DNA from 2 places in the Neobacillus sp. D3-1R genome. Region 2 is predicted to be linked to the other one. Evidence: riboswitches for the same ligand, from Rfam matches in the RefSeq annotation. Region 2 holds a riboswitch; the other holds the start of a gene.
What was found. Region 2 has a riboswitch for cyclic di-AMP ahead of ACSBPO_RS09100 (APC family permease). Riboswitches for the same ligand answer to the same signal wherever they lie in the genome.
Positions count from the first base shown of each region.

Region 1: it holds a riboswitch for cyclic di-AMP, as region 2 does, so the genes downstream of both, ACSBPO_RS10890 (potassium channel family protein) here and ACSBPO_RS09100 (APC family permease) in region 2, are expected to answer to the same signal.

Region 1 is NZ_CP197471.1:2,131,394-2,136,963, reverse strand. Features, by position in the region: gene ACSBPO_RS10905 (RidA family protein) at 135-512, opposite strand; gene ACSBPO_RS10900 (hypothetical protein) at 676-1,239, opposite strand; gene ACSBPO_RS10895 (TrkH family potassium uptake protein) at 1,418-2,740, opposite strand; gene ACSBPO_RS10890 (potassium channel family protein) at 2,742-3,398, opposite strand; cyclic di-AMP (ydaO/yuaA leader) riboswitch at 3,471-3,621, opposite strand; gene ACSBPO_RS10885 (PstS family phosphate ABC transporter substrate-binding protein) at 3,758-4,903, opposite strand; partial or broken gene ACSBPO_RS10880 (hypothetical protein) at 4,998-5,367, opposite strand; gene ACSBPO_RS10875 (MATE family efflux transporter) at 5,516-5,570, shown strand, end outside.
Region 2 is NZ_CP197471.1:1,795,052-1,800,621, reverse strand. Features, by position in the region: gene ACSBPO_RS09110 (DMT family transporter) at 1-802, shown strand, start outside; gene ACSBPO_RS09105 (GNAT family N-acetyltransferase) at 1,043-1,510, opposite strand; gene ACSBPO_RS09100 (APC family permease) at 1,697-3,520, opposite strand; cyclic di-AMP (ydaO/yuaA leader) riboswitch at 3,648-3,794, opposite strand; gene ACSBPO_RS09095 (hypothetical protein) at 3,862-4,059, opposite strand; gene ACSBPO_RS09090 (GNAT family N-acetyltransferase) at 4,216-4,749, opposite strand; gene ACSBPO_RS09085 (GNAT family N-acetyltransferase) at 4,977-5,570, shown strand, end outside.

The DNA of each region.
Region 1 (5,570 bases), 340 kb from region 2:
GTTCATCTTGGTTCTTGATTTCTTCCACTAAACTCCCGTGCTGTGAAGAAAAGGCGACCCCTCGTGATAGAAGAATCGCCCTTTTCTAGTTTCTAATCTCTACCTATTTTGATAGAGCTATTTTTACCTAAGTTTTATCTTCTAGCTATCATCTCGATTTCAACCTGTGCACCAAGTGGTAGGGATGACACACCTATAGTTGTACGAGCAGGATATGGCTCAGAAAATTGTTGAGCATAAACTTCATTCATTGCTGTGAAATGATTCATATCAGTTAAGAATACATTCACTTTTTGAACATGATCAGGTGTTAAACCTGCTGCTTCCAATACATTGAAAAGATTTTTAAAACATTGATTTGTTTGTTCAACAATATCACCTTCTACAAGCTTTCCAGTCTGTGAGTCTACTGGGGTTTGCCCAGATAAAAATATTATATCACCTGTTTCAATTGCATGTGAATAAGGACCAACAGCAACAGCTCCAGATGCACTAAAAGCTTCTCTTGACATATAAAACTCCTCCTTTAGATATAAAGAAAAAAATAGATAAATGGTGGAATTGTAAGGCATATGGAATATATGAGAAATATAACCGTCCCATCCAAGCAATACCTTTAGATGACCATCGTTTTATTATTTAAATATCAACCAATTATACCGAAGATAATTCTTATTAAAATATAGCACTTGAGTTTTCTTTAATAATCTTTGAATATTGTTCCATTTCATTTAATACCCTTGCTCTACCCTTTTCACTTTGGGTCCATTTGGTCGGTATGATTTCTCTGTCATCTTGAAGAGGTAATATATCTAGTACCTTCTCTTCATTTGCGTAAATAGATGCCAATAAATAAAATCGTCTACTAAAAAAGGACTTCCCAGCCAATAAAATATTTTTATGGCTTGTATTATTGAGGTAATCAAAAGCGGATTGAATGACTCCGTCCACGCCTTTTAAATCATGAGTAATAGGAATGGAAAGCAGCTTCTCTTTTTCGATCCCTCTGTTTACTAACAACGGAGCATAATAATCATATTCATTACACTCTAAGAACTGGTTAAAAACTCCAGGAATCATGATGACTTTTGCTCCAAATTGATGATAGTAATCTAGTAATTGTTCATTTAGTTCTGGAAAGTGACCGGGATGATAGAGAATCACATCCGGTTTTTCAAAAAGATTCAATTTTTCCATAAAGACAAGGTCATCTATACATTGAATGGTTGATTTTTTCATTGTCTGATACCCCCAACAAGATAGCTTAGCTCCATCATTAATTCTCTTAAAAATCAAAAGTTCCTGCTAGTTCTTGAAGTAAGGGGTTGTTTAGTTGCCATGAAACCAACATTATCATGAAAATCTTTCAGAAATTGAAAACCAAGACCAATTATTTGGTATTGATTCTAAATTTAACTTATCCCGTTAATATATCTTCGTTAGGATATTTTATCTTAGCTTTTTCAGGTCTTGCTAATGAGAACGCAAGAGTAAGTGGACCAATTTTACCTAAAAACATAATAAAAATAATGACTATTTTACCGATAAATGATAGTGATCCTGTTATCCCCATTGATAAACCAACCGTTCCAAAAGCAGAAATGACCTCAAATAGAATGGGTAGGAAAGATGCCTTTTCGGTGATATTTAAGATAAAAACCGCTACAAAAATAAAAACAATTCCAATCGTTGAAATCGCTAAAGAACGAACGATAAACGATTCATCGATAGATCTTTTGGCAATGACTATTTCTCGTTTACCTTTTAAGAAAGTTATTACACTAAAAATAATGATCATAAAGGTCGTTAATTTAATTCCGCCACCTGTAGAAGCACTTCCTGCCCCAACAAACATTAGGAGCAGCATTAAAAAGATCGTATCTTCATTTAAACTTCCTATGTCTAACGAATTGAATCCAGCCGTTCTAGGAGTAACAGCTTGAAAATAAGAAGCCCATAACTTATCACCAAGAGTAGGCAGTCCAGCCAATGTATTAGGATTTCCATATTCCAATGCAAAAATGAAAAGCATGGCAACCACGTTTATAACGAGAGTTCCGATGATCATAATTTTGGAATGAAGACTTAATTTACGAAAGGTATTTTTATATTTTAAATCTGCTAATACAGTAAAACCGATTCCACCTATTATAAATAACAACGAAATCACAATATTAATAGTCGGATCCCCAACAAATCTCATCAGACTATCTGACCATAGTGCAAATCCTGCGTTATTAAAAGCTGATATGGAATGAAAAATACTATAATAAAACCCTTTTCCCCAACCAAACTCTGGAACCCATCTATACGCCAGTAGGAGCATGGCTATAAATTCGACTGTGAAGGAAAATAAAAAAAGAGTTTTGACTAATTTTATAATTCCACCTATAGATGTCTGGTTTAAGGCTTGTTGTATTAATATCCGTTCCTTAATACCAATTTTTTTTCCTAACATAATATAAATTAATACAGCAAAGGACATGATTCCTAATCCGCCAAGTTGAATCAAGAATAAAATGACAATCTCTCCAAATAAGGTGTAAGTTTGTGCTGTATCAACGACTGCGAGGCCCGTTACTGTCATCGCAGATGTCGTTGTGAATAAAGCATCAATCCATGTAATTGGTTCGGTTGTAGCGAAAGGCAATTTTAATAATAGCGTTCCTATAAAGATAAAAATAAGAAAGATTATGCTTAATAACTGATAAGGCGAAAGGTTAATATTTTTATACTTCATGTTAAACGCCTTCTTCCTCGAACCTATGTATATCTGCATTATGACCAAGAACGATTAGTACATCCCCTTTGTAGATCATATCTTCTGCCGAAGGGGCAACAACAATTTCTTCTCCTCTTTGAAATCCAACAATATTACAGCCGTATTTTGCACGTACATCTAGGTCCATTAAGGTTTTATTATGGATTTTATCACTAGCTCGAATCTCTACCATACTGTAATTTTTGGATAACTCAATATAATCAATGATTTTATCAGTAACGATATGATTAGCTATTCTTTTAGCCATATCTCTTTCCGGATGAATAACACGATCTACCCCAACTTTTTCTAAAACCTTTTGATGATAATCATTCTGAGCCTTTGACCATACAATAGGAACTCCCAATTCTTTAAGCAATAGTGATGTTAAAATACTTGATTCAATATTGTCCCCAAAAGAAACGAATGCGTGATCAAAGTTTCTAACCCCTAATGCTTTTAGTGTAGACTCATCAATGGCATTACATTGGACTGCATGTGTGGCTATCATGGAATATTCATTTACCTTATCTTGATCTATATCGATTGCCATTACCTCAACACCAAGTTCTGAAAACTCTTTTACTAAACTTCCACCAAAACGCCCTAGACCAAAAACTGCAAACATTTTCTTCATTTAATATGATTTCTCCTTCCTAATGAACACAAAAAGACCACTCTTAAGAAAAGAATGGTCAATGAAATCATTAACCCTTCCCTCAAAACGCTTACGGAGTTAGCTGTCGGATTAGGGATTGAGAGTATCCCTTCTTAACTTAATATGTTAAGATTCACCCCAAGATAAACATGGTTTATCAAAAATTGGTTCCCCCGCTCAATTGATTCAGCAAAAAGGTTGAATTATAAAGATAAATATAAAATACGACTATTAACAAATTGTGTCAATAAAAAATTATCCATTATTTCTTTCTTAAAATCTGACAAGACTAGCTTTATTTCGAATTAGGTCTCTGTGAGCTAATTTCCATGCAACCTTTAGTTCAGAGGTACATACCCCGACAAGTCTACGATCTTTTGCCCTTGTTTGGATAGCATCCAATTAATAAATGTTTCAATATGAGGATTTTTACTATCAGCCGTGATAGCATAAAATTCAGCGACAATGGGATAGGTATTATTTTGGATATTTTCTTTTGTCGGTAATACACCTTCAACGGCAATATTTTTGATTTTTCCATTATGAACCATTTCCTGTGAAAAATGTCTGAAGGAAAAACCAATCGCATTTTTTCTATTTTGATAATTAGTCGTTTCTCTAATAATACCGCCCATTGCTGAGACAATATCTTCGGATGGAGCATCCATTAAAGGAGTACTACCCATAAACTTTTTCAACGTTGTTTGACTTCCGCTTCCTTCAGGTCGTTGAAAGGCACGTATTTCTTCCCTACTTCCCCCTACTTCCTCCCAATTTGTGATTTCACCGGAATAAATTCCTAGAATTTGTTTGAGTGAAAGTTGATCAACTGGATTTTTTGAATGGACAAAGAACACAAATGCTTCTCTGCCAATGGGAGTCAGGGTTAACTTTTTCCCTAATCTCTCAGCACGATTCATTTGTTCTTCTGAAGGGTGTGCCATAAAAATGATGTCAACTTCTCCGTTCATTAGACGGTCAAACGCACCGTTAGTTTGGCTGGAAACAACCTCGCCTTCATATAAGGGATACTCTTTTTTCGGGTAAACGGCTTGAACAAAAGATGAATATACAGGGTATAATGCCGTGGCGCCATCTAGTTTTGGGAGATTGTCTTTTATTTTAAAAGTGGAGGGATTATCTAAAGATACCGCTTTTGTTTCTTCAACAAATGGCCGATATTCAGACAGATTAACATCTTGGGTGCTTACTACTTCGAGACTCCTTAAATATGAATGATAGCCTTCAAAACCCATTATGGAAACCGCACTTATTCCAACAAAACCAATGGCACAAATCTTGGGTACTTTTTTCTTTAATTGACCATAGATTGCTAGAATAATAATGACAATGATACCAAACGTCATGATAGGGATCCCTAAGCCATAGAACTCATCATTCCCTGAAAGTAATGCCACTATAGTGCCCACAAATCCAAATAAACTAAAAACAATTATGGTCAATATGGAGCCAAACAATCTCATTCATCCATCTCCTATTGGTAGTAATATATTTTTAATAAATAATTCCAATTTTATTATACCAATTGGAACTCTTACTGTATGTTTATTTCAGTACTCACATCACTTTTGCTACACCGAGTGCGTAATGACTAAATAGGATATTCTCCACTAACTCTCCTTGAGATTCATTACAGTCCACGATCATAATAATCTCAGAATGGAATCCTTTTAATAATCTTCGTCTTTTTTTTATCACTATTTCTGTAAATAGACGAAGAGCTAAGCCAACGATAAATCCGATACATGCAGCTATTAACCCCCAATAGATTGGTCCCCCAAGCAAGCTTAAAACCTATACTTGCACCTATAACTGAAAAGGCAGTCGCAAGAGCCGCACCTATATCGACAAGTGAGGTACCGTCTGATCGATGGATGGTATCAAATAATTTACGTTCCTCGGTTCGGTTATCAAGAGGAAGTAAATAAAAAACCCTTCCAATCTTATGAAAAAATCGTAGTTTTATCGTTCACTTTTTATTGGTTTAAGAATGCGGTAAATTCTAATTTTATATACAAATTGGAACTCTTATAATATATTTATTGGAAGCTTTCTTTTACATAAAAGGTGATGAAATGAGACTAAATAACTTTTCAAAAAGTATCATCGTATTGGCGATTCCAGCCATCA
Region 2 (5,570 bases):
ATCAACAGTGCGTATTTGTTTTACATCTTTATTTTTAATACTAGTTGCGATTTTCAATAAAGGTTTAAAAATCCCATCTGCAACTGAATGGAAATATTTAGCCGGTGTCGGAATTTTTGGCACGCTCTTTAACCAAACCTTTTATTTTACAGGGCTGCATCATACCACACCTGCTAACGCATCTTTAATCATAGCGATGTCACCGATTGCTACCATTCTATTAGAAAGATTAATCTACAAGGTAAAATTAACTGTAAAGAAAAGTGTAGGTGCCGTAATCAGTTTAATAGGCGTTTTCTCCATCATCGGAGTGGCTGGTGGCTCACTTAAAATATCATTTGGTGATCTAAATATATTCATAGCTATGTTATGTCTTTCGATCAGTATTCTATTTATCAGAGGTTTATCGAAAACAATGAACTCCTATGTTATCACTATTTACGCTACCGTTCTCGGAAGTGTATTAATGATTCCTGCAGCGGGTGTCGAACACTTTGTTAGTGGTTGGGTGATAAGTGATTCTTATTTAATGTGGGGACTACTGATTGCTGCAGGTATCATTGCTCAAGGTTTAGCTGGATTTTGGTGGAACAAAGGCGTCTCAGAGGTTGGGGCTGGAACCGCTTCTATGTTTATGAATATTCAACCATTTGTTGCGATTGTCGCTTCTCACTTTGTTCTCGGGAATCCTATTCTTCTTAGTCAAATAATTGGAGGTCTTATGGTATTAGTTGGGGTATTTATTGCAAATATGCCGGCTACTAAACCTTCCTTGGCTGTTGGATCTGGAAAAAGTGCTTAAAGATTAAGTTAGAGAGCCAGAATCGTAAGCTTCTGGTTCTTTTTTTTAAAAAAAGCTTTGAATTCTCGATAAAATTGCGTCACGTTTTTGAATTATACTCAAGTTTCAATTGGGTATGCTCGACTTTTTGATTTTATGCTCGAGTTTCAAATTGATTTACTACTCGACTTTTCGATTATCCTCAAACATAAATATCTATCTATTACGAAAAAACTGGATAGTACTCTATCCAGTTTTTTGTTACCCTATTTCTTTATAAAAATGACTTTGTGTTCCCTCGTTTTCATAAATCGTATAGCCAGTAGATTTATATAATTCAATAGCGCTAAACCATTCTATATTCGTTTCTAATAATAGCTTTTTGTAGCCTTTTTCGATAGCTAGGGACTCCAGTTGCTGAAGCATTTGCCTTGCGAAGCCCATACCTCTATATTCTTGCTTGACTGACATTCGTTGAATTCGCCCTACACCTTCCCTTTCTTTTGTAAGCGCCCCTGTACAGACAAGGATTTCATTTTTTACACCTACAAGAAACGTATCACCGATTTCAATATAATTTTTCATAATGTCGTTTAAATCTTGATTAAATGAATAGTCTAAAAATCCAAATCTTTCTTTCATACCTTCAAGGATAATCCCTTTGGCAACTTCTGTATCATTTATTTCAATCTCTCTAATAACAAAATCCAACTTATTTTCCGTCTGCATTTTCAAACCAACCTTATCATTTTTGTTATACCTAATAGCAAAAAGCATCTATTATTCAATTACAATGTTATTTTTTATCTTTACTTTCTATTGTAAAATAAACTTTACGTAATTACATAACAAAATTTGTCAGTACATTTCATAAAAAAAGAGGCAGATTTTTACAATCCACCTCTGAGCTTCTATTTATTTCTTAAAATGATATGGAAGTGTAGCTACAATTACGTTTCGATTGAACAGTAGGTACGTCCGAATCATTAAACTAGATTGGTTATGAAGGATATTGTGCCAACTCTTTTTAGGGACAAACTGAGGGATTAAAACAGTAACCCAATAATTTGATTCCCTTGCTTTATGTTCAACAGTATCAATAAATTTGGTTAACGGGTGGATAATACTTCGATATTGTGAATGTAAGGTTACTAATCTAACATCGGGATGGAGATTATTCCATTTCTCCTCAAATATTTTTTCATCTTCTCTTTCAAAAGCAATATAAACAGCAATGACTTGATCTGTTAAGGATTTCGCATAATTAATAGAATTCTCAACGACCTTTGTCATCCCCGCAACAGGAACTATGATGACATTCCCTTCAATTGGAATTGCTGGCTCATTCGGATTAATTCTTAATTGCTCCCCTACTAATTCGTAGTGCTTCTTAATACGGTGGAAAACGAAAACAATAGCAGGAACAAAAACTAAAACGGACCATACTTGTTCAAATTTTGTTAAAAAGAACATGATAGTAACCACAAAACTAATAAAAGCTCCTAAAGAATTTGCAAGTAGTTTAAAGATCCAACCTTTTGGTTTTTCACGAATCCACTTTATTGTCATACCAGTCTGTGAAAGCGTAAAAGGAATGAACACCCCGACCGCGTATAAAGGAATTAATTGCTCAGTATGTCCACCAAAAACAACAATTAAGAAAATAGATGCAATTCCTAACGTAATTATTCCATTTGAATAGCCTAGTCGGTCTCCTCGTATTGTAAACATTCTTGGTATATATTTATCTTTTGCTAAACTAAAAGCCAACATCGGGAAAGCCGAATAGCCCGTATTTGCAGCAAGAATAAGGATCAAGGCGGTTGTACCCTGGATAAAATAATAGACTACACTTCTACCGAAAGTATCTTCTGCTATTTGCGAGACAACCGTTTCTTCGACCTTTGGTGATATGCCATAGTAATACGCTAAGTAAATGATTCCTGAAAATAATATACCAAGCAGTATTCCCATTGAAGCAAGTGTTTTCGCAGCATTTTTCGGTGCCGGATCTTTAAAATTTGGAATGGCATTGGATATTGCTTCAACCCCGGTTAAAGCTGAGCTTCCTGATGCAAAAGCCTTCAGTAAAAGAAATAATGAAATTCCTGCAACTGGAGTCCCTATAGGTGCATGCAATTCTGGTGATACTTGACCAGTGAGTATTTTGTATATGCCAACCCCTATTAAAATAAACAAAGCAAGGACAAATAAATAAACCGGATAGGCTAAAAAAGAAGCAGACTCCGTTAATCCCCTTAAGTTTAAGATGGTAATAATAATAACAAAAATGATGGAAATGCCTACTGTATGCTGATGTAATGATGGAAACGCAGAGGTAATCGCATCTGTTCCAGCGGATACACTAACGGCAACTGTAAGTATGTAATCAACTAACAAGGAACCACCAGCAATTAAGCCATAATTTACTCCAAGATTTTCCTTAGATACAACGTATGCACCACCGCCATTTGGATAGGAATAAATAATTTGGCGATAAGATAATATAAGTGCTGCTAATAAAACCAAAACCCCTATAGCAATCGGGATTGAATACCAATAGGCAACAGTACTAACCGTTACCAATACTAATAAAATTTGCTCTGGACCATACGCAACAGATGAAAGGGCATCCGAAGAGAGAATTGCTAAAGCCTTTAATTTATTTAGCTTATGCTCTCCTAGTTCTGTTGATTTTAATGGTCTACCTATTAACAACCTTTTCAATGAAGAAAGCATGATGTTGCACCTCTGAAATGATATACTCTTCTTATTTTTCCCCTAATTTCTTAATTAACAAAAAAAAGTCCACATAGGCAAAGACATAGCCCTGTGGACATTTACAAATCGTGTCTCATCAGTTCCACCTTCTTCTCAATAAACGCTTACGAGGGTAGCTGTCGGATTCGGACCATGAGTAGCCCTACCTTTATAAAAGGATTCACCCCAAGTGATAAACTTTACCACACAAAATGGTTGCCCCGTTCTTTAATAGATTCAGCGATTTAGAAATTTGAAACAAAAATCATCATACTCCTGGCTGTTGCATTTGTAAAGTGTTTTTTTAAAACTACTTATGGTTATGGCAGCTCATAGCCCACACCTTTACATGCAGAGCATTTACTACCATTATCAAATGGAAAACGGACATTTGAATTTGATACCATCATAAAACCTATACCATTGCATTTTTGACACGTTTTTAAAACTTCCTTTTTAAGAAAACTTTTCTCTAAAGCTGTTACCTCTAAATGAAGAAAGGTATCAATCAAGCCCATTCCTGTCACCTCAAAAAAATATGATTATTTGTTTAGTATGAAGTAAAGATATCTATAATAAACCTGGTGATGAACCTTTTCAGACTCAAAAATCATAAAAAGCACTCAAATTAGTGAGTGCTTTTTACATTTATTATTAATTTACGTTATATTCACTTAGTCTTCCTTAATAAGAGCATAAATCTCGTGATCTTCCCAAACACCATTTATATTTAAGTATTTTTGGGAATAACCTTCCCTTTTAAAACCATTTTTTTCAAGAATGCGTTTGGAAGGAATGTTTTTTGGCATTACCGCAGCTTGTATTCTGTGTAAATTTAACTCCTCAAATGCCTTTTCTACTATTAACCCTACCACTTCCGTCACATACCCCTTTCCATTTTGATCTTGGCTCAAATAATAGCCTAAGTTAGCATTTTGAAAAGGACCTCGAACAATCCCTGATAATGTAATTCTACCAATAAGCTTATTTGTATTATATAAAAAAATCCCAAACGTATAGCCTCGGTCATTTTCAATATCAGATGTAGCTTTCCTTATTTCTCTTAATTGTTCCTCGTATGTAAAATGAGAATCTAACCTTATTGGTTCAAATGTTTGAAAAAAGTTTCGATTTTCCAATCGAATTTTCAGTAACTCCTCTGCGTCACTATCTACTAAATATCGAATATATATTTTGACTTGTTCCATGGTAACCTTCCTATTAAAACATATTTGCCTTTAATAGATTAACACCATTACGATAATATTCCAAATTTTCTTTACAAGGTTTTTTTTACACTGTACGATAAAATGGGGATGGAAAAACATTCCTATTTTACAAAAGGAGGATGATGCAGATGGATACAATCAAAAATCAAATCACTTATACAAAAAGGAACAAAGAAACTTAGTAAAACTTAAAGGAGAATCAATATATGAATAAAGTCATCGAAACCATTCAAATTGTCCAGTACCATGAAGGATTAGCAAAAGGAATTGCAAAAATGTGGAACTTGAGTCGTGACGGCTGGGGCGGAGATACACGAGTCATGACCGAAGAGCAAGTAAAGAAAAAAGAAGCTAATTCAGACAATATCGTTCTTTATCTGGCTGTGAATGGCGAAGAAGTTGTCGGCTATTGTGGTTTATCAGAATACAAGGAGGATACTGGTTCGTTATATATCCCCCTTCTAAATGTACGCCCGGATTATCATGGTCAAAAAATCGGTAAGAAACTCGTTTTAAAGGCAATTGAAAAAACGATTGAGCTTGGTTGGCCGCGACTAGATTTATATACTTGGCCAGGGAATACGAAGGCGGTACCTTTATATAAAAAATGTGGGTTTTTCTGGGAAGATCGAGATAATACGACCCATCTCATGAATTTTATCCCACAGATCATGAATACACCACTTTTAGCTCCGGTTTTTAAAGAACTTGATTGGTACGGTTCTAGTGTTAGAAAGATTGAAGTAAAGCCTGATGGTATCAAACAAAATGGATTTACCTTTTATGAATATGAATGGAAA